Regions from separate parts of the Thioflexithrix psekupsensis genome, predicted to be linked through region 2. Evidence: predicted binding sites of a transcription regulator. Region 2 holds the regulator's gene; the other holds the start of a gene.
What was found. Region 2 encodes HrcA, which represses chaperone genes, less so after heat shock. Its sites were predicted from a motif close to TTAGCACTCNNNNNNNNNGAGTGCTAA; they were not measured.
Positions count from the first base shown of each region.

Region 1: groES (co-chaperone GroES) is a predicted target of HrcA. The motif match lies at 6,429-6,455, and genes of this name have one in related genera.

Region 1 covers NZ_MSLT01000006.1:249,882-261,764, forward strand. The annotation lists gene TPSD3_RS02270 (PhoX family protein) at 1-435, shown strand, start outside; gene TPSD3_RS02275 (BACON domain-containing protein) at 999-2,219, shown strand; gene TPSD3_RS02280 (IS630 family transposase) at 2,203-3,234, shown strand; gene TPSD3_RS02285 (hypothetical protein) at 3,353-4,081, shown strand; gene groL (chaperonin GroEL) at 4,288-5,928, opposite strand; gene groES (co-chaperone GroES) at 5,995-6,285, opposite strand; gene TPSD3_RS02300 (penicillin-binding protein 1A) at 6,738-9,341, shown strand; gene malQ (4-alpha-glucanotransferase) at 9,364-10,938, opposite strand; gene TPSD3_RS02310 (hypothetical protein) at 10,986-11,756, shown strand; gene TPSD3_RS02315 (NHLP family bacteriocin export ABC transporter peptidase/permease/ATPase subunit) at 11,806-11,883, shown strand, end outside.
Region 2 covers NZ_MSLT01000002.1:33,714-45,596, forward strand. The annotation lists gene TPSD3_RS01125 (FG-GAP-like repeat-containing protein) at 1-950, shown strand, start outside; gene TPSD3_RS01130 (IS630 family transposase) at 983-2,014, opposite strand; gene TPSD3_RS01135 (RHS repeat domain-containing protein) at 2,060-3,664, shown strand; partial or broken gene TPSD3_RS18210 (RHS repeat-associated core domain-containing protein) at 3,692-6,088, shown strand; gene recN (DNA repair protein RecN) at 6,233-7,903, opposite strand; gene TPSD3_RS01150 (NAD(+) kinase) at 7,906-8,775, opposite strand; gene hrcA (heat-inducible transcriptional repressor HrcA) at 9,095-10,192, shown strand; gene TPSD3_RS01160 (ion transporter) at 10,243-11,094, opposite strand; gene mreD (rod shape-determining protein MreD) at 11,261-11,749, opposite strand; gene mreC (rod shape-determining protein MreC) at 11,791-11,883, opposite strand, start outside.

The sequences.
Region 1 (11,883 bases), on a different contig from region 2:
ATTTATGTGTTTGCGGGTTCACCGGACTTACCTTCAGCCCAACATAAGGGGAATGTGAAGGGTGATATTTTTGCTTGTCCAGATGGGTTGTGGATGGATTCCAATGGGTTGTTATGGATTCAGACGGACATGAGTTCAGATTCTATTGGCAAGGGTGCATTGGCTCCTTTTGGTAACAATCAGATGTTGGCTTCTGATCCGACAACGGGCGAAGTGCGTCGTTTTTTAACGGGACCGAAAGGCTGCGAAGTGACGGGCGTTATTGCTACGCCTGACATGAAGACGATGTTTGTCAACATTCAGCACCCCGGCGAAACTGAAACAGATGCCAATCCCGCCAATCCCACTAAAGTCAGTTCTTGGCCCAACGGACAACGTCCCCGTTCGGCGACGGTGGTGATTGTGAAAGATGATGGTGGGGTGATTGGGAGTTAGATTGTCAGTTTACTCCTCCTAGTTAAAGTAGTTAAAGTAGGGTGGATAAGCGATAGCGTCATCTACCAAGTTGGTAGTCGTAAGGTGTATGGCACTGCGTTTATACACCCTACGCTTGCTTATCATTTATTTTTTCTGTAAAAAAATTTTATAAATAATATACCAAAATTAAGTCATTCATAAAATTTTTCTGTCAGAATCAGAATTTACAGAATTTTAGGATTTTCAGAATTAAATAATAAAAAACATGTTTAAAATAAATGACTTGCAAGAATAAATTTTGAAAATTCTTGTGTCTGTAAATTCTGATTCTGACAAAATAAGGATTCTACGAACCCTATCTTTTTGGTATAGGTTATCTATTTTTTCTTTTCCAGAACGCATCAATTTCGCCAACTCCTCAATTCTGTCAATTTTGATTTAGACAAAGAATGTTTTGCGAATTACATTATTTTTGTGTTTTACTATGAAATCTCTGTTGTAATGTGGAGAAGATTTTGTGTATACTTGATTGTGTATGTTTCGCCTCTTAATTCAATGGAAATTTAATTGAGGAAATCTCTATGAAGAAGCTATCTATCAGATATTTATCGTGGCTTTTCGCTGCGATGATCTTACTCATAAATACGTCACATTCTGCGGAATTAAATCCCGATGTGCTAATACCGAAAAGTAACCAATGCCACGCAATTTATTTTCCAGAAAATGGAAAATTTCTAATTCCGTGTGTAGATTACGGCACTACTGGCGATATTCAGAGCTACACAGCGACACTGGAACAATCGTCTATTGCTGATCCACTGCAATTTATGGTCAAAGAGTGGTCATTGATTCCCTATGATACCGACATGGGGGCAGATTTTGCTTGTCGTGCCGCCTATCTTCCCGAAGATAATAAACTCTTACTGCCTTGTGTCGATGTTGTGAATCCGCCAGAGCAAACAGAGAGCTTTCATCAAGTCGTTATGGAACAGGTAAGTTCTAATTTTGTAGAAGTGCCTCAGTGGAAAGTAACTAGCGTGGATGGTATTGATGTAGAAGAATTTTCTCGGAAACAATCCAGAAGAGCAGAGGCATCTCCTGTTTGTACAAGTGGGAGAGCTAATGTTACATATAATGGTCTTATAAATATTGCCTGCAATAGCACTAGTTGCCAGTGGTGTAATTTAAAAAGCAAGCAGTGTGGAGGTATTTTATATAATGGTACTACCAGTATCGGAGATGTTTCCATTAACTGTGTTAATGGAAAATGTAAGTCAAACATAAAAATACCACAGTTGGATATCCCTTGGTTGTCCGAATTAAAAATTCCTGGCAATAATTTCAGTTGTCAGAGCAATCAAACTAATACGGTTACTTCACCATGTAATTACACTATCTCTCCAACAAGTGCTGATATTCTTGCTACAGGACAAAAAAATAGCACAATTTCTATAATCACGACCAGAACTGATTGTGCATGGAAAGTTACAAGCAATGTAAAATGGATCACATTAAATGTTAGTAGCGGAAATGGAACTACAAAAATTAGCTATGATGTGGCTGTTAATACAAGTAACGGGATGAGAAATGGTATTATCACAGTAGCAGATAAACATTTTTACGTCACACAAAAGGCGGCTACAAATCCTGTAACTTTGCCAAACAAGCCAAGCAACTTATCGATAAATCCACTGTCAAGTAGCAGTATCAAGCTTGCATGGACGGATAATTCTATACCAATTTTTTCAGAGTCGTATAATAATACTTTTCAAATAGGAGAGAATAATGAACAAGAGATATGAAGATTTAGAAGAGTTAATGTCAACAGGTGAAGCGAGAGAAGTGAAGCGAGCGATGGCAGTAAGAATGTCTTTGCTTGGTTTTGTGCGTGCGGAAGCGGCTTTAGCGTGTTGTGTCAGTGTGCAATTTGTGGATAAATGGAAAGCCATTTATTTAGCGTCAGGGGTGGAAGGATTAAAGTTAGCGTATAAAGGCTCGCCAGGGTATTTAAAGCCGCGTGAACGAGAAGATGTGATTAATTGGATACAAGAAAAGAAGACAATAACAATAGAGGAACTAAAGAGATACTTAAAAGAGGAGTATGATGTTTTCTATTCTTCAAATACTTCTTATACTAAATTATTAGAAGAAGCGAATTTAAGTTATAAGAAGACACACAAAGAGAATTCGGCAAAAGATGAGGTAAAAGTAGAAGCTAAAAAAAAAGAGATTAAGGATTTAATAGATAAGGAGCGTGAACAGATAGAAAGTGGAGAGGTAATGTACTGGATGCAAGACGAAAGCCATCAGTTGTGGGGAGATATTTGTGGTTATGTTTGGTCGAAAAAAGGAGAAAGAACGTCAATAAAGATGAGTAATTATCGCACTTCTCAAACGTGGTATGGAGCGGTGAATATTTATACGGGAGAATTTATTTTAGATAGGGCAAAGAAAGCTGATACAAAATATACGATAGACTTTATTAACTGGCTCATTTACAGATATAAAGAAGCCCGTCATGTGATTATTTGGGATGGTGCAAGTTATCATCGTTCTGAAGGTTTAAGAACTTATTTAGAGAAATTAAATGGGGGACTTCCAGAATCAGAATGGAAAGTTCGTTTATTAAGATTTGCGCCCAATGCCCCAGAGCAAAATCCAGTCGAGGATATTTGGCTTCAAGGTAAGAATTGGGTCAGAAAGAATTTTCATCGTCTATCAAGCTTTAAAGAAGTCACTAGTATGTTTGAGACCTTTTTGTCAGGTAAAGTGTTTAAGTTTAATAAAATTAAACAGTATCTTATACCTAATATCTAGCTAGATATTAAAACTTAATTTGTTTTTATATCTCACATAATTTTGGTATAGTAATGAAACAGGATTTTATATTTATCGCGGTGAAGGTGCAGCACCAACAAATTGGACAAAAATTGCTGTGTTGGGAACAAACATAACTTCCTACTCCGATAGTGGCTTAAAAACAAACACTATTTACTCATACTATGTTGCTTCTTATAACAATGCTGGAGAAAATAAAAGCACTCACTCCTCTGCGCAAACACAAAATGCAGCACCTGTTACGCAGTTAAATATTACAATTGTCGGTTCTAATGGTGCTGATAGTTGGATACAGATATACACAAAGGTGAATAATAAACATGATTATTGTAAAACCTCTTGTAGTTACACAATTAACTCTCCAGTGACTCTCTACGCTCATAGCACACAAGTTGGAGGGTGGCAAGATGGTAGACTGCTATCTTACAACGAATATGAGCTTGATAGATGGGAAGGTGCGTGCAGTGGAAACGGCCACCAATGTGTTATTACTCCAAATAATCAGAATCAATATGTAACTGCACATTTTTATTACGCTCGTATGAAGATAAACTCAGGCGATACTTATCCGAAAAAAGGATGGGCATTACAATCAGTAATGTCCGAAAATTTCATAGCCAACGGCAAATCGGGGAAGATATGGAAGGAAATCCTATTTAACTATTCTCGAGCACCGATTGGCACTAAAGTTAGAGCTGACTTGTATTCAAGTGTTGGGCTTAATGTGGAAGGTTGGGTCAAGAGCGATTATGAGGGGTGTGGTTGGAGTGGTTGGAGTAACGCTACTCCTGAGCGTTGTAGCTTCACACTCACTAAAAAATGGTAAACCTCCTCCCTTTGTGTTTGTTCTCAGCACGGTATGGGTTTTTATGCGCTTTGATAAATATTGGCACAGTCTTGTACGTGCTGTTGTTGGGAGGAGAATAACAGGTAGAAGGGTGTAAATTCTCACCCCAAAAAAAGCCTCGTTTCCAAATAATACTTAGAAACGAGGCTTTAATTTTGATGAAAACAGGACTCAGCAGCAGATAATTACATCATGCCCATGTCGCCCATGCCACCCATACCGCCGCCAGCAGGCATTGGCTCATCTTTCTTAGGTAATTCAGCAACCATCGCTTCTGTGGTGATCATCAGACCTGCTACAGAAGCCGCATTTTGTAATGCTGAACGAGTCACTTTGGTGGGATCAAGAATACCCATTGCCACCATGTCACCGTATTCTTCTGTGCTGGCGTTGTAACCGAAGTTGCCTTCGCCTTCGCGTACTCGGTTTAACACCACAGAAGGCTCACCGCCTGCATTGGCAACGATTTGACGTAAAGGGGACTCCATCGCACGACGCGCAATTTCAATACCTGCGTCTTGATCGCTGTTGATGCCTTTTAAGCCTTCCAACGCTTTGATCGCACGTACTAAAGCCACACCACCACCGGGAACCACACCTTCTTCTACCGCAGCACGGGTGGCGTGTAATGCGTCTTCAACGCGGGCTTTCTTCTCTTTCATTTCCACTTCGGTGGCTGCGCCGACTTTGATTACGGCTACACCGCCAGCCAATTTGGCCACACGCTCTTGTAATTTTTCGCGGTCGTAGTCAGAAGTGGCTTCTTCGATTTGCGCACGAATTTGGTCAACACGCGCTTTAATATCGGCTTGGTTGCCTGAACCGTCAACAATCGTGGTGTTTTCTTTGGTGACTGTGATTTTCTTGGCATGACCTAAGTCATCTAAAGAAGCTTTTTCTAAGCTCAAGCCCACTTCATCAGAAATCACTTGTCCGCCTGTTAAGACCGCGATGTCTTGTAACATGGCTTTGCGACGGTCGCCGAAACCGGGGGCTTTCACGGCGGCTACTTTGACGATACCACGAATTGTATTAACCACCAAAGTCGCTAAAGCTTCGCCTTCCACATCTTCAGCGATAATTAACAAAGAACGACCTTGTTTAGCCACGCCTTCCAGAATTTGTAACAAATCACGGATGTTAGAAATCTTTTTGTCATAAAGCAGAATTAAAGGATTTTCTAATTCCGCGCTCATGGTTTGTTGGTTATTGATGAAATAGGGAGACAAGTAACCGCGATCAAATTGCATCCCTTCTACTACATCCAGTTCATTTTCTAAACCAGAGCCTTCTTCAACGGTAATCACGCCTTCTTTGCCGACTTTTTTCATGGCTTCGGCGATAATATTACCGATGCTGTCGTCAGAGTTAGCGGAAATCGTACCGACTTGGGCGATGGCTTTGTCATCTGCACAGGGCTTAGACAGATTTTTTAATTCTTGTACCGCGACAGAAACGGCTTTATCAATACCGCGTTTTAAATCCATAGGATTCATGCCAGCGGCAACGGCTTTTAAGCCTTCTGTCAGAATAGACTGTGCCAATACGGTGGCGGTGGTGGTGCCGTCGCCTGCGGTGTCAGAAGTTTGTGAGGCGACTTCTTTCACCATTTGCGCGCCCATGTTCTCAAATTTGTTTTCTAATTCGATTTCTTTTGCCACAGAAACGCCGTCTTTGGTGACGGTGGGCGCGCCAAAGGCTTTGTCTAATACGACATTACGACCTTTGGGGCCTAAAGTGACTTTCACCGCATTGGCGAGAATATTCACGCCTTTAATCATACGTTGACGGGCATCATCGGAAAAGCGGACTTCTTTAGCAGCCATAGTATCCTTCCTTTTAAAATTTTAAAAACAGTCAATAAGGGTTAAAAATAAAGGTCTTGGGAGAGATTAATTGGCTAATACGCCCATAATGTCGTCTTCGCGCATCACTAAGACTTCTTCACCATTGACTTTGACTTCGGTGCCTGAGTATTTACCGAATAAAACAACGTCGCCCACCTTGACATCTAAGGGACGGACTTGGCCGTTTTCCATGATTTTGCCATTGCCGACGGCCAAGACTTTACCACGGGCGGGTTTTTCTTTGGCGGTGTCAGGAATCAAGATACCGCCGGGTGTGGTTTGTTCTTCTTCCATGCGTTTGATAACGACACGATCATGTAAAGGACGAATGTGCATCGCGGTTTTCTCCTCAGTTTTGGTTCTGTGCGATTGGGACAAAAAAGTTTTTGATAACTTATTGGTTTAATTAACAAATATGGAATATCCATATCTAGGGTGAATGCGGTCAATTTTGATCGTCCCTGATTCAGAAAATTTGATTAGCACTCACCTCTATCGGTTGCTAATAATAGTGTCGCTTGGTGAGATGTCAAGAGTCGTTGGGTGAAAAATTTTTAGTATTTCTTTTTTACGCGCCCTTGGGGGGTGCAAAACACAATGTATTTTTTCCTTGATTATTTCAGATGATCGCCTAAAAAGGTTAAAAAGGGTCACTTAATCAGTGTTATAATAACCAAACGCCTGTCCCTCACAGTAAACAGGGACAATCGTGTTGAATCTATTTATTATTTTTTTAATCGAAATTAATATTAATTAATATTGACTTGTTTTTTGGCGGGTATTAAGGGATGAGTGTGAAACGACATTTTCTGAGATTGGTTCGGCTCAGTTTTTACATGGCCTTGTTGATGGTGCTGCTGGTGGCGGTGGGTGTTGCGGTGATTTACGTGCATTTTATGCCGCAATTGCCTTCGACAGACAGCTTGCGCGAGGTGCAATTGCAAGTGCCGTTGCGTGTTTACACTAAGGATAAAAAGTTAATTGCCGAATTTGGGGAACAACGGCGTATGCCATTGCAAGCCCAGCAAATTCCTCAAACCATGATTAATGCCGTATTGGCCGCAGAGGACAGTCGTTTTTTTGAACATCGCGGAGTCGATGTCAAAGGCTTAACCCGTGCCGCGGTTAATCTACTTTCTACGGGCGAATTGTCGCAAGGTGGAAGTACCATCACCATGCAGGTGGCACGAAACTTTTTTTTAACGCCTGAAAAAAAATTCGTGCGTAAAATAAGAGAAATCTTATTAGCCATTAAAATTGAAACTGAATTAAGCAAAGAAGATATTTTAGAACTGTATTTAAATAAAATCTTTTTCGGTCATCGGGCTTATGGGATTGGCGCGGCCGCTCAAGTGTATTATGGACGTTCGATTGAGGACTTGAGTTTGCCCGAATATGCCATGTTGGCGGGTATTCCAAAAGCACCCTCCAGCAATAACCCCGTTAGTAATCCAGAACGTGCCATGCAGCGGCGCAATTACATTTTGCGGCGCATGATGGAATTGGAATATATTACTCAAGCAGAGTATGAAAACGCCATAAAAGCTCCCATGACCGCGAGTTTACGTCGCACGGTGATGGAATCAGAATCTTCTTACGTGGCTGAAATGGTGCGCGCTTACATGCAAACGCATTACGAAGATGCTTATACGGGCGGGTATCGTGTTTACACGACCATCACCACCCCGCTGCAAGAAGCCGCCAATCAAGCCCTGCGCAAGTCTCTGTACACGTACACCGAACGTTACGGTTATGGGGGCGTACTGGATAAAGTGACGCTGCCTGCGGAAAATGTGGAAGCCTTCGCTGAAAAAACCTTGGCCAATTACCCGCGTTATGCCGATTTATATCCCAGTTTAGTGTTGGCCGTGGAAAATAATACAGCCACAGCCTATCACGCCCAAGCGGGACGTTTTACTTTATCGTGGGACAATTTGAATTGGGCGCGACGTTACGCGGGCGAAAATCGCATTAATCCCTCTCCGCGTCGTGTGACAGATGTAGTCAATGTGGGCGATGTGATTTATGTGCGGCCGGTGAAGGGGAAAGTGGCACCGCCGGCCTTACGCGAAGCCGACGAAGTAGAAGTAGAAGAAGCCCAACCCACAGACCCGGTAACATGGCGATTGGCCGAAGTGCCGCGTATTCAAGGCGCATTGGTTGCCCTCAATCCCAATGATGGCGCAGTGATTGCGTTGGTGGGTGGTTTTGATTTTTATCACAGTAAGTTCAATCGCGTGGTACAAGCCCTACGTCAACCCGGTTCCAATTTTAAACCGTTTATCTATTCGGCGGCTTTGGAAAACGGTTATCACCCTGCCACCATGATCAATGACTCGCCGTTGGTATACAAAGTGGGCAATAAAATTTGGAAACCTGAAAATTATAGTCATCGTTTCTATGGCCCAACCAGTTTTCGTAAGGCCTTAACTTATTCCCGCAATTTGGTGTCTATTCGTATTTTAGAAAAAATAGGTGTGGACACGGCTATCGATTACGTGGTGAATTTCGGTTTTAAACGCGAGCGCATTCCTAAGAATTTAACCATTGCTTTAGGCACGGGAGAAATTACGCCGATGGAGTTAGCGCGGGCTTATGCGGTGTTTGCCAATGGGGGATTTTTAATTGAGCCTTACGTGGTGTCGCACATTGAAGATTACAATGGTAAAGTGGTTTATCAGGCCAATCCCTTAGTGGTCTGTCACAGTTGCGAGGTGGAGGCGGTACAAGTCACACAAGAAGCAGAACCCTCCACATCTCCCCCGCCCAGCACTAAACCAGTCAGTCGGGAAGAAGCAGAATTAAATGCGTTGGCTGAATTTTCTGTTCCCACCGAAAGCGGAACATCCCCCACAACCCGTTATGCACCGCGGGCGATTCGTCCTCAAAACGCTTGGCTAATGACATCGATTTTGCAAGATGTGATTTCACAAGGCACAGCCGCCCAAGCTAAACGCACCTTCACTGAGCGCAGCGATTTGGCCGGCAAAACGGGAACAACCAATGGGCCAAATGATGCGTGGTTTTCAGGTTACATGCCCGACATCGTCGCTACGGCATGGGTAGGCTTTGATCAACCCCGTCCGCTGGGAAAAACGGAGACTGGTGGACGTGCTGCACTGCCCATGTGGATTGAGTTTATGAAAACAGCCCTGCAACAATGGCCAGAGCGTCCCGTAGAAAAACCTGCGGGGCTGGTCACTGTCCAGATCGATCCCCGCACGGGACTGCTCGCTCGTCCGGGGCAAGCAGGGTCTCGATCAGAAACATTTTTTACCGAAGCCGTGCCAAAACGCCGTGCACCCGCAGCGGCCAGTTCTTCGACTTGGAGCAGCGGTCAAGGCAGTGGCACCAGTTCACCGCCGCAAACCCAAAGTCAAATGTTATGGTGATACAATATAAAACAATAGGGGCTTATTCGGTTTTAACTTTTTTGTGTTTTTTGCGTCCGAATCGTTCATAGGTTTTTGACAACAGGGACAAATGTTGAGCCACTTCAGGGGTCAACGCCGCGGCGGTGAATCGCCAGCCCCACTGCTGTGACGTGGTGGTGCCGGGGCGATTCATTCGTGCGTCTTCGCCCAAATTCAGCACATCTTGCAACGGCACAATCGCTATACGCGCCACAGAAGCCCATGCCAAACGCATCAATTCCCCACTGGCCGCATCGCCCATAAAAAAACGCCCAGTATAACGACGTAAACGGGCGCGGTCAGGTTCGGATAATTCACTTTCAAACCATGCTCTTGTTGTATTATTATCATGCGTTCCCGTGTAAACTACGGCATTGACTTCATAATTATGCGGTAAGAAATCGGTGGCTTCATCATCAAAAAAAGCAAATTGCAATACTTTCATACCGGGAAAACCACAATGACGGCGCAATGCTTCCACTTCGGGCGTAATCACGCCTAAATCCTCGGCAATGATCGGTAATTGACCCAAATAACGCGCCACGGTATCGAAAAAATCCGCTTTCGGCCCATCTACCCAACAGCCATTGACAGCCGTCTCTTCTGAGGCGGGAATTTCCCAGTGCTGCTCAAAACCGCGAAAATGATCAATACGCACCCAATCCGCCAACTCAAATAAGCTGCTAAAACGAGCGCGCCACCACGCATAATCATCTTGTGCCATGCGCGCCCAATCATAAATCGGATTCCCCCAACGTTGTCCCGTTTCACTAAAATAATCGGGAGGAACACCCGCAATCACTGTGGGTTGACCGCCTGCGTCTAGTTTGAACAATTCTGGATTTGCCCACACATCCGCACTGTCATAAGCCACAAAAATGGGTAAATCACCAATAATATCAATATGATTTTCGTTAGCGTATTGTTTTAAGGCTGTCCATTGTTGAAAAAATTGGAATTGTAAAAAGGCATGAAATTCGATTTCATTGGAATGATCGTGTCGAAATTGTTGCAAGGCAGCGGGGTCGCGTTGTGCAAAAGCACGTGGCCATTCGTGCCAACTTTTTTCTTGATGGACGGATTTTAGTGCGGCAAATAAGGTGTAAGTGTCTAACCACGGTTGTTTTTGGGCAAAAGTGGCGAAAGCGGTGTGTTGTTCTGGGGTGGCATGTTGCAAAAATCCTTGATAGGCTTGGCGCAGCCAGCGCATTTTTTGCTCAATGACACGGGCAAAATCAACTTGATGTGCGTTTGTAAGGCCATCGACTGCGTCACTGAATTCGGGTAGAAAGCCTTGTTGTTGTAAACGCTGGATACTGATCAGCAATGGATTACCCGCAAAAGCCGATAAACATTGATAAGGTGAATTACCAAATGACGTTGGACCCAGAGGTAAAACTTGCCATAATGTTTGCCCTGATTTGGCTAAAAAATCAACAAATTGAAAGGCTTGATCGCCTAACTCTCCGATTCCATACCGTCCGGGCAGAGAGGTTGGATGTAATATAATGCCAGAATAACGTCCCATAGCTTGAATCCCATTGGCGGTATAAATATGTTCACAAAGAGCAAGCATAGCATGTTCAAAAACTTAATACATTCAGAAAATACAAGGTATTTTTTATGCTAAGAATCATTGAAATTATTATTATTTCTGTGGCAGTGGGTGGCGCATTAGGGGTTTTATTGCATCGCGGATTAATGACGCTGATGCAAAAATCCAATCCATCGACGGCAAGTCATCCACATGAAGAACAGCCTATTATTTATGCTTCTTACGATAACGCCTTGCCCGACACAGAGGAATTATTAATCCGCCGCGAAGAATTAGCCACGCTCACCGCCATTAAAAATCCTGATCATTTATTATATCCCAAAAATTATTATTGGAAACAAGCCATTATTATGAGTACCTTGCTGATGGTGTGCTTAGGAATCACGGATTATTTCAGTATGGACAATTGGCTTTATATTGTTTTACCATTATTGAGTAGTTTAATTTTAGCGTTATTACAGATTAAGCAAGATAAACAAATTATTCGTTATGCGACCCTGATTGGATTATTAAAAGAAGTAAAGAATTATAATCAAATTATTCAACACATTCGCGTCTTAGATCAATTAAAAGCGGTGGGACATTCGGTACATTTGACGGATCGCACTCGTATTATTCAAGCCTTGCATTTAACTCGCCGTGATTTGGTGCGGGCTTTAAGTACGGAACGTATTTTTCGAGAAAATCCTGAATTTGACCCTGCGCATTTTGAAATCGATTTAAGCAGCTTAGAAGCTCTGCAAGTCGATGAAAAAACAAGCGAATATAGCGCATTATTAGAGACTGCCTTAAAAGTCAGTGTGCGCTTGCAAGAAGAAATGAGAAAATTGCGCTTGTAAATCGTTACGCAAAAATAATACTCTTCCCTTATTTTTAAAGGCTGATCCTGTGCCGTTGCACTCCCTATTCCGTCCATCCGCTCTACGTCATCATCACGCTCCAGAACCGTTGGATCAACCACTCATC
Region 2 (11,883 bases):
TTGTTGGCTTCGCAAGTGATGGAGTACATGTTGCTCTAGGGACAGGTACAGGTTTTACTAAACCAGCACATTGGCTCAAAGAGTTTAGAGGCTTGGACGGTTGGTTCGATGAAAATAAAGTACCACGACACTTGGCAGACGTAAATGGGGATGGTTTGCCTGATATTATTGGTTTTGCCATGAATGGAGTACATGTTTCTCTTGGAACTGGGACAGGTTTTACCAAATCAGAGCATTGGCTCAATTGGTTTGCTGGAAACAGTGGCTGGTCAAATGAAAACATGGCACCGAGAAAATTAACGGACGTAAATGGCGATGGTATTATTGATATTGTTGGTTTTGCAAGTGATGGAGTACATGTTGCTATTGGGACGGGTACAGGCTTTACTAAACCAGAACATTGGCTCAAAGAATTTTCAGGCTTGAGTGGATGGTTGGATGAAAACAAGGTACCGCGACACTTGGCAGACGTAAATGGGGATGGTTTGCCTGATATTATTGGTTTTGCTATGAATGGAGTACATGTTTCTCTTGGAACTGGGACAGGTTTTACCAAATCAGAGCATTGGCTCAATTGGTTTGCTGGAAACAGTGGCTGGTCAAATGAAAACATGGCACCAAGAAAATTGGCAGATGTAAATGGTGATGGCTTGCTTGATATTGTTGGTTTTGCCAGCGACGGAGTACATGTTGCTCTTGGGACAGGGACAGGTTTTACCGAATCAGAACATTGGCTTAAAAAGTTTGGGGGTTTGGATGGCTGGTTAGATGAAAGCAAAGTGCCTCGACACTTAGCAGATGTGAATGGTGATGGTTTGCTTGATATTGTTGGTTTTGCCAGTACGGGTGTGTCTGTGTCCTTTTCAGAAAAGAAAAAAGGTCAACTCATTAGCCACATCACCACAGGCAACAACCAAAAAACCACATTCACCTATACCAAAATTATGTGAGATATAAAAACAAATTAAGTTTTAATATCTAGCTAGATATTAGGTATAAGATACTGTTTAATTTTATTAAACTTAAACACTTTACCTGACAAAAAGGTCTCAAACATACTAGTGACTTCTTTAAAGCTTGATAGACGATGAAAATTCTTTCTGACCCAATTCTTACCTTGAAGCCAAATATCCTCGACTGGATTTTGCTCTGGGGCATTGGGCGCAAATCTTAATAAACGAACTTTCCATTCTGATTCTGGAAGTCCCCCATTTAATTTCTCTAAATAAGTTCTTAAACCTTCAGAACGATGATAACTTGCACCATCCCAAATAATCACATGACGGGCTTCTTTATATCTGTAAATGAGCCAGTTAATAAAGTCTATCGTATATTTTGTATCAGCTTTCTTTGCCCTATCTAAAATAAATTCTCCCGTATAAATATTCACCGCTCCATACCACGTTTGAGAAGTGCGATAATTACTCATCTTTATTGACGTTCTTTCTCCTTTTTTCGACCAAACATAACCACAAATATCTCCCCACAACTGATGGCTTTCGTCTTGCATCCAGTACATTACCTCTCCACTTTCTATCTGTTCACGCTCCTTATCTATTAAATCCTTAATCTCTTTTTTTTTAGCTTCTACTTTTACCTCATCTTTTGCCGAATTCTCTTTGTGTGTCTTCTTATAACTTAAATTCGCTTCTTCTAATAATTTAGTATAAGAAGTATTTGAAGAATAGAAAACATCATACTCCTCTTTTAAGTATCTCTTTAGTTCCTCTATTGTTATTGTCTTCTTTTCTTGTATCCAATTAATCACATCTTCTCGTTCACGCGGCTTTAAATACCCTGGCGAGCCTTTATACGCTAACTTTAATCCTTCCACCCCTGACGCTAAATAAATGGCTTTCCATTTATCCACAAATTGCACACTGACACAACACGCTAAAGCCGCTTCCGCACGCACAAAACCAAGCAAAGACATTCTTACTGCCATCGCTCGCTTCACTTCTCTCGCTTCACCTGTTGACATTAACTCTTCTAAATCTTCATATCTCTTGTTCATTATTCTCTCCTATTTGAAAAGTATTATTATACGACTCTGAAAAAATTGGTATATAAACCCTTAACAGACTCCAGTGTTTACAAAAAAGGCAGTGGGGCTGTTTATCCTGAAATGGATTTTATGGGGGCATTTTACGTTGTATCCTCTATTTCAAGTGATAACGGTATCGGTGGGCAACGGGCTTTAGACTATTTTTACGAAGGCGCAAAAGTGCATTTACAAGGTCGTGGCTTTCGTGGCCTTAGCAAAACCACCATCACAGACCGCGAAACGGGATTACAAAATATTACGTTTTATGACCGTGATTATCGTTATCTCAGCACCAAAGTAAAACGCACTGAAACCCGTTTGTCAGATGGACGCTTGTTGTCTGAAACCGATAATCAAAGCGAATTAATTGTACAAGGTTATGGCGTACATTTTTCACGTATTAAGAAAAGCATTAGTCGTGAATATGAACTAGACGGCAGTTTAACCCAATCGACCGTTACAGAAAATTTCTATGACAATTACGGCAATCCCACCCAAATTAAAATCAGTCACTATCAGGGTGCAGAAACAGGTACGCCGCAATACACCGAAGCAACGGATAATATTTATGAAAATGATGTTGTCAATTGGTACTTAGGTCGTTTAAAACGTACTCAAGTCACTAAAAATGCAGCAGGACAAGGTGTAGTTACTCGCGCTTCTGCATGGGAATATAGCCCGACAACAGGACTGCTCACTAAAGAAGTCATTGAACCTGAACATGCACTGTGTTTGGAAAAAAGCTATCAATATGATGCACTTGGAAATATTACCCAAAGCCATACTAAACCTTGCAACGAACAAAGTGTTCGTACTCAACGCACGGAATATGATACACAAGGGCGTTTTGCGCTTCGCAGTATCAATGCACTGAATCAATCTGAAACCAGACAATACGATGGTTTTGGCAATTTGCTTGCCCTCACTGGACCCAATCAACTGACCACGCGCTGGACGTATGATGGTTTTGGACGCACCCTGTTAGAACTCCGAGCCGATGGCACATGGACACAGCAAGCCTATCTAAAACATGATGAAAGTAGCCCTTGTTCATCTCACAGCAGTTATTACGTGCAAAGCCAAGCCGCAGGTGGCAATGTCAGTTACCAGTGTTTTGATAAACTCGACAGAGAAATACGTCAAGCCACATTCGGCTTTAATGGACAATTGATTTTTGTTGACACTGAATACAATGCTCGCTCTGAAGTGGCGCGTAAATCAATTCCTTATTTTTCTACTGATACTCCGCAATGGACAGTGTATGAATACGACACAATAAGTCGTCCTGTTAAAGAAATCGCTCCTGATGGCAGTATTAATACAGTGGCTTATCAAGGTTTAACCACTGTCACCACCAATCCATTGGGACAAAAAAATACAGAAATTCGAGATGTGCGCGGCAATGTAGTGCAAACCATTGATCATTTAGGCAATTCGGTGAATACCTTATTTGATGGTAATGGTAATGCTATCCAAGTGAGTGCAACGCGCAACGGCGCGGAATTAATGAGTCCAACGGTAATTGAATATGATAAGTTGGGCTACAAAATTCGCATGAGCGAACCCAATACAGGCATCACTCGTTACGAATACAACGCATTGGGAGAATTAATCCGTTAAACTGATGCCAATGGTCAAACGGTTAGTAATGAATACGACACCTTAGGACGTTTGGTTAAACGCAGTACACCAGAAGGCGTTACCACTTGGACTTATGACACCACAGCGCGGGGTATCGGAAAATTAGCCGAAGTGGTAGGCACAGATGGTTATAAAGAAACCATACGTTATGATATTTTTGGTCGTGCCAGTGAAACAATAACCACGATTGGCAATCAAAAATTTGTCACAACGACTCAATTTGACCAATACAGTCGTGCGGCGGGAATGGTTTATCCGACAGGTTTTGCTGTTCATCATATTTATAACCAATACGGCTATTTAAGTGAAGTCCGCGAAGCCACGACAAATCGGATTTATTGGAAAGCGGAGATAAGTAATGCGCGTGGTCAATTGGAAAAAGCAACATTAGGCAATGGTTTAGAAACACGCAAAACTTATAATAATTTAACGGGTTTAATTAAAACCATTTACACGGGAACACCAGCCAGTGCGAATTCAGTACAAAACTTAGGTTTTGAATTTGATGCGTTAGGTAATTTAACCGAACGTCGCAAAGGTAACTTATTTGAAACTTTTAATTATGATGGGCTTAATCGTTTGGTTAAAAGCTCATTAAGTAATGGGCAAACGATTAGTTTAACTTATGATAGTTTAGGTAATATTACTTCAAAATCAGATGTTGGCGCGTATTTATATGGCAGTGGTCGTCCTCATGCCGTGACACAAGCAGGAGGTATGAATTATGAATATGATGCAGTGGGAAATCGTATCAGTGCCAGCAATGGGGAGCAGATTAAATACACTTCGTTTAACAAACCCAGCGAAATTGTCAAAGGTACAAGTCGTTTAACCTTCCAATATGCCCCTGATTATTCGCGTTATCGTCAAACTGTGCTTGAGAATGGTCAAACAAAAGAGATTTTATATCTTGGTTTGTATGAGCAAGAAACCAGTAACGGGGTAACGCAAGGCAAGCATACTATTGTCGCAGGTGGACAAAGCATTGCCGTTCATTTGACCAGTACCCAAAACGCTCCCAAATTGCGTTATTTACATCAAGACCATTTGGGTTCAGTGGATGTCATGACCGATGAAATGGGTCAAGTGGTGGAAAGTTTAAGTTTTGATGCGTGGGGACGGCATCGCAATGCGGTAGATTGGAGTGCATTAAGTGAAGCGGAAATTTCGGAATTAATTAAAAGCCTAGAATGGCGACGTGGTTTTACCGATCATGAGCATTTAAATGCAGTGGAATTAATCCACATGAATGGTCGAATTTACGATCCGATTATTGGGCGTTTTTTAAGTGCGGATCCGTTTGTACAATCCCCAAATAATTTACAGAGTCTGAATCGTTACAGTTATGTTTTGAATAATCCGCTGTCTTATACCGATCCGAGTGGTTATTTTTCTCTGAAAAAACTTGGTAAATCAATAGAAAAATTTGTCAAGCAAAACTGGAAATCTATTGTTTCGATTGGTGTTGGAATTGTCGTTGGCGCATTGACGGCAGGGATTGGTACTGCAATTGGTTTGGGTGCTTTGGGTGGTGCGATTTTATCGGGGGCTGGATTTGGTTTTGCCTCGTCGTTTACAGGTTCAATGTTAAGCGGGCGAAGTTTTGGCGATTCGCTGGTTGCAGGACTCAAGGGCGGTGTTGTCGGCGGAATAACGGCAGGACTCACTTTTGGGGTTGGACATGTCTTTTTTGAGGGCGTGAGTAACTCCCTGTTGCAATTTGGTCTTAAAACAGTGGCGCATGGTATGGTTCAAGGCGTTTCGACGATGGCGCAAGGCGGGCGTTTTGAACATGGCTTTTTAGCAGGCATGATGGGTAAAGTTGGCGGACATTTCGGTTTAGTTGGTTCAGTCGTCGCAGCAGGCACTGCCGCAGAAATTAGCGGAGGTAAATTTGTTAATGGGGCAGTGAGTGGGGCGTTTGTTTATTTGTTTAATGATGCGGTAAGTGAAGTGTGGCGTTTGACAGGAAATTTTCTTACTGGTACTGGACATAAACGAGAGTTTTTTGAAGAAGATTCACCTTTAACGAGAGACTTGATGCAAGCACCAAAGGTAAATGCTGCTAGAGGATATTTTTATAAAAAAAATTATCTAAATAATGGTCAACTAGAGTCAGTCACGGATTATGGTGGTGGCTTTGGTCCTATTGAATTTTTTGAAGCTACTTATCCATTTAAGCTATTTAACCTAACGAGACATTTTGTTGGTTCATATAACGTGCAGATTGTGCCTGTAGAGGACAAACTTCAATTTACAGTGACCAATGTTACTAGCTTAGAATCTTTACTTTATCACTTGCCTGGGGTTAAATCTCGTGAAAGTGGGTGGTTTGGAAGCATTACTCAAGTCTATACTTGGGAAGAGTCAATTGATAAGTCACGATTGGGGAGAATTAAGTAATAAAAAACCTTTTCGCTCGCTCCCAACCGCCTTTGCGTGGGAGCGTGGTGGGACGGGTGGAGGCACACCATGATGCTCGTTTTAATACGAACTTTACCGCGCCAAAACCCCTCCACCCTACCTATCAACAACAAACCCAGCCCCTCACCACCCCAACATCTCCTCCGCATGGGCCAAGGTTTGCGCGGTGATGTCGATTCCGCCGAGCATTCGGGCGATTTCTTCTACTCGTTGGGTGGGGGTTAAGGTTTGGATACAAGTATGGGTTTGTTGTTCGGTCATGATTTTGCGCACTTGCAAATGACTGTCGCCTTGACAGGCCACTTGGGGTAAATGAGTGATACATAATACTTGTCGTTGTCTTCCCAATTGCCGCAGCAATTTGCCCACAATCTCCGCCACGCCTCCGCCAATGCCCACATCCACCTCGTCGAAAATTAACGTCGGTACGCCGCTGCGCTGCGCGGTCATCACTTGAATTGCTAAACTAATTCTGGATAATTCCCCACCCGAAGCCACTTTATGCAACGGTTTAGGGCTTTGTCCAGGGTTGGCACTGACCAAAAACTCCACCCGATCCCAACCCGACACGCTAGGAATACTTTGATTTAACGGCTCCACTTCAATACGCAACTGTCCCCCCGGCATTCCCAATTGGCTCATGGTTTCTGTAATCTGTTGCGCTAAAGGGACGGCATGGTTTAACCGCTCTTGACGCAAAGCCTCGGCCGCTTTTTGATAGCGAATTAAAGCCGCTTGTTGTTGTTGTTCTAATTCGGCGGCGCGTTGCTCATAATGTTCTAATTCTTTTAACTGCTCACTTAGGCGCGTAAAATAATCAGGCAATTCCATCATATTAACCCGATGCTTACGCGCTAAATCTTGTAAATCAGATAATTTTTCTTCTAAAATACTTAAACGATTTGGATCAAGGTCTACATGATGCGAATAATGGCGCAATTCACTGGTTAAATCATCGGCTTGAATGAGTAAACTGTCTAATTGTTGTTTTAACTGATTTAAACGCGGATCAAAATGACACACTTCAGCCAATTCTCGATTGGCTTGATTTAAAGTAGTTATAATCGACGTGCCATCTTCGGCATCTAAATAAGATAAAACCCGCTGCACATTGTCTAATAAACGTTGCGAATTGGCGCATAATTTATGTTCTTCAGAAAGTTCTTTTAATGCCGTATCGGTTAATTCAAATTGTTCTAATTCCTGCACTTGATAACGCAATAACGCCAAACGCGCATCCCGATCTCGGGCTTCGCCGCCTAAAGTGGTTAAGGCTTGATTTAATTCGCGCCATTCCTGATACATTCGCGTCACTTGCGCCCGACAATTGGGATCAGTCGCCATGGCATCTAAAATATCGCGTTGCACGTCTAATTTTAATAAAGATTGATGCGCATGTTGTCCGTGAATATCGACCAATTGCTCACCTAATTCTTTCAAGGTTTGCAAGGAAACAGGGCGATCATTAAGATAACAGCGCGAACGCCCTTTAGCGGTAATGACTCGACGAATCACACAATCGTCTTCTTCTGCTTCTTCCAAAGTCAAATCGCGTTCGCGTAACCAATTGATCATCGATTCGCTTAAACGAAACACGGCCGACACTTGCGCCTGTTCACAGCCCTGTCGCACAACACCACTGTCTGCGCGTGCGCCTAAAACCACACTTAATGCGTCGATTAAAATAGATTTACCTGCGCCCGTTTCTCCCGTAATCACGGTTAAACCTTGCGTCAAATGTAAAGTTTGACGTTCGACAATGGCGATATTTTCGATTTGCAAACGGTGCAACATGATTAAACCGCTTTCCCCCAATCTAATTTAGCCCTTAATGTCGCATAATGATCATGTCCTTGGGGGTGAATGAGGCGAATATGTTGCCGTTTTTCTACCACAATGCGATCACCGGGAATCACTTGTTGTACTAATACACCATCACAACTCAATTGCGCTTGTCCCGCTTGATACGGATCAATGGTGACAGTAATGCAACTGTCGCCATCAACCACAATCGGACGATTACTTAATGTATGCGGACAAATCGAAACTAAAACTAACGCATTAAGCGACGGATGAATAATCGGACCACCACCCGATAACGCATAAGCCGTTGATCCCGTAGGCGTGGCAATCACTAAACCATCGGAACGTTGGCGATTGACTAAATGACCATTAATCGTCGTTTCAAACGCCAACATGTGCGCCATATTCCAACGGTGAATCACCATATCATTGAGCGCGTTAGAATGCGCAATACATTGCCCATCACGGTACACTTCGGCATAAATCAAAAAACGATCTTCTTCTAAAAAAGCCCCACCTAAAATTTCATCTAAATAACTTTCCATTTGCGTGGGACAAATATCAGTGAGAAAACCCAAACGGCCTAAATTAATCCCCAACAACGCCACATCATACTTAGCCAAAAGCCGCGCCGCTTGCAACAAGGTCCCGTCTCCTCCGATGACAATAATCAATTCGCATTGCGTGCCGAGAGCTTCCGTATTTGCGGCGATACGCAAGGATTTTTCTAATAAAAGACGAGAACTCGGCGCATCAATCACAATATCCAGATTTTGCTGCTGCAAATAGCGCACAAGCGATTGTAAAGTGTCTTTGACACGCGGGTCGCCACGTTTAGCGATTAAGCCAATACTGTTGAACATAGTTGTGTTATCTTCGTGTTATCTTAAATTCGGTGTGATGGGGTGTGATGTGGTATGATTCAGACTCAATCAGACCTTCAAAAGCCGTTATTTTACTCTCTATACGGTTTTTCGCCTAACCGCGAATCCATAGTAACAAGGTTTTAGCAGAATGTAATGGTTTTTGCACTCTAGCCAGTAGAGTGCTAAATTAATGCGAGATGAGAATAGCCGCAAACATCTGCCAATAACGGAAAATCACCAAACTGATGTCTTGCGTAAGGGGCAGCGTGCAAGCTACGCTGTGGGGGAATGGCTTTTTTAGACGGATTTTGCGCGAATGTCTGAACATCAAATCAATAAACCAGTCAATAAAACGGACACATCCCAACTTTCCGAACGAGCGGCGCATTTATTTCGAGCGTTGGTGGAACGCTACATTCGTGACGGGCAGCCGGTGGGTTCACGAACGCTGTCACGGGAATTAGCGTGGGATTTGAGTCCAGCGACGATTCGTAACGTCATGGCCGATTTAGAAGACATGGGCTTAATTTTTTCGCCGCATACTTCATCAGGGCGTGTGCCGACACCTTTGGGGTATCGTTTTTTTATCGATACCCTGTTACAAGTCAAACCCTTACAACAACAAGAAGAAGCCCTGTTGCGTCAACGATTTAAAACCCACTTGCCCAGTTTACCAAATGCCAAAACCGTGTTGGCTTACACGTCAGATTTATTGTCCGAAATGACCCGCTTTGCAGGCGTAGTCATGTTGCCACGGCGACGGGCAAAAGTATTGCGTCACATTGAATTTTTAATGTTGGGAAAAAATCGCGTATTGGCGATTTTAGTGTTAAATGATGGCGAAGTACAAAATCGTTTCATTGAAACCACCCGCGATTATTCTCCCTCAGAATTAGAACGAGTGAGTCACTATTTAAATGCGGCTTTTGGCGGGCAGTCGGTGGATCAAGTGCGTCAGTCTTTATTGCAGGAATTACAAGAAGCGCAGCGCGATCTGGACGAATCTCTACAATGGGCAATGACCACCACCCGCCAAGCCTTAGACGATGTGGAAGCCGAACAAAGCGATTTGGTCTTGACGGGACAAATTAATTTAATGGATGTGGATGAATTGTGTCGTGTGGATAAATTGCGCGAATTATTCGTGGCGTTTAATGAGAAACAAGAAATATTAGGCTTATTAGATCAAGCCTTAACGGGCGAAGGCGTGCAAATTTTTATTGGTGGAGAATCGGGTTATTCCGTTTTTGATGATTGTAGCGTCGTGGCTGCGCCTTATGGATTAGCGGGGGAAGTGATTGGTGTATTAGGCGTGATTGGGCCAACGCGCATGAATTATGATCGGGTGATTCCCATTGTCGATTTAACCGCGCAATTGTTGGGATCGGCACTGCATCAAGGATCGCAAAATTAATTAAAAAATCCCTGCTGATTTTTTCTTAGAAAATCAGCAGGGCAGGGTGATTAATCAGAGATCGGCCGTTTTTCTAATAATAACCGTAATTCCTTCAATTCACCTTTTAATCCTTGAATTTCTTTTAACAATAATTGCTGTTCACTTTCGGCAGCTTGTTGTGCTTCTTGAATCAATTGTTGCGCTGCATCTCGATCTTTCTTATGCACTTGCTGCATGGTATCGACAATAATCGCCACAAATAAGTTAAGCATGGTAAAAGTAGTGAATAAAATAAACGGAATAAAAAATAACCACGCATAAGGATATAGTTCCATGACAGGACGAGCGACCCCCGCCGACCAACTTTCCAAAGTCATGACTTGGAATAAGGTATACATGGACGCGCCAATTGTGCCAAAAAACTCCGGAAAACTCTCACCAAACATCCGCGTACTGATCACCGCAGACACATAAAACATCAGTAAAACCAAGCCCGCAATCGACGCAATGCCCGGTAATGATTTTAACAACGCCTCAACAATCAAGCGCAATTGACTGATAAAAGAAATCAAGCGCAAAATCCGTAAAATCCGCAATGCCCGCAATACGGATAAAGAACCACTCGACGGCATGAGCGCAATCGCCACAATCACAAAATCAAAAATATTCCAACCACTCTTAAAAAAACGCCAACCAAATGCGTATAATTTCAGCAGAATTTCTAAGATAAAAATCCCCAAAATAAAGCTATCAATAAAACTTAAAATAAAACCATATTTTGCCACAATTGCCTCTGACGTTTCTAACCCCAAAGTGACGGCATTAAAAACAATAATCAGGACAATAATCGCCTGAATTCGCGGTGATTCTACCCATTCACCGACAACCGTTCTGATTTCTTTACTAAAAATATTTGCCATAATGAATTATCCCTTAAAATAAGTGCAATGTGTATGATATAGCCAACGAAGTATAAAAAACGAATTGGTTTATAGACTCCGTTGGGTATATTGTAGCTAATAAAGCTTCAATCTCTTTGCCAGATTTTTTTGGGGATTTTTCTAATCCATGTTGTCACAGAACAATTCACATCACCCGATAATACCGTCTTAAATCTCTCAGCAAAATAAACAACCACGGCCATAAAATTAAACTGGTCACAGCAGGCAACGCAAACGCCCAACCCAACGAGGGATAATTCAACGTACCGCGAATCCATAACTCCGGAAAACGACTGCCAACAATCAACAACGCCACAAACATGGCCTGTTGCCACACGGGAAAAATACGCACTTGACGGTGCATTTGTACACTAAAATAAGCCACTATACTCAAACTTAACGCATGTTGTCCGAGTAACACATTACTTAACACATCTTGTACCAAACCCACCGTCCACCCCGTCGCCACACTCACACGTTGCGGAGTTGCAATACACCAATAAATCAACGCCATCGCCACCCAATCTGGCCGCCATTCCACCGCCCACACCGGCAACGGCACAATCGATAACATCAACGCAAGCACAAAACTGGTGACAATCACCCAGCCACCTTGATGTTTTTCAACACTCATAACAGGCATACCGTAAAGGAAATTGGAGAAAAAATGGAGTTTTAAGGTTGTGCGGGAACGATGTCGTCGATGTCATCGGGGGGAGCAGGGGGCGGTGGCAATGGCGGCTCATCACGCCAAACAAGTAACACTTC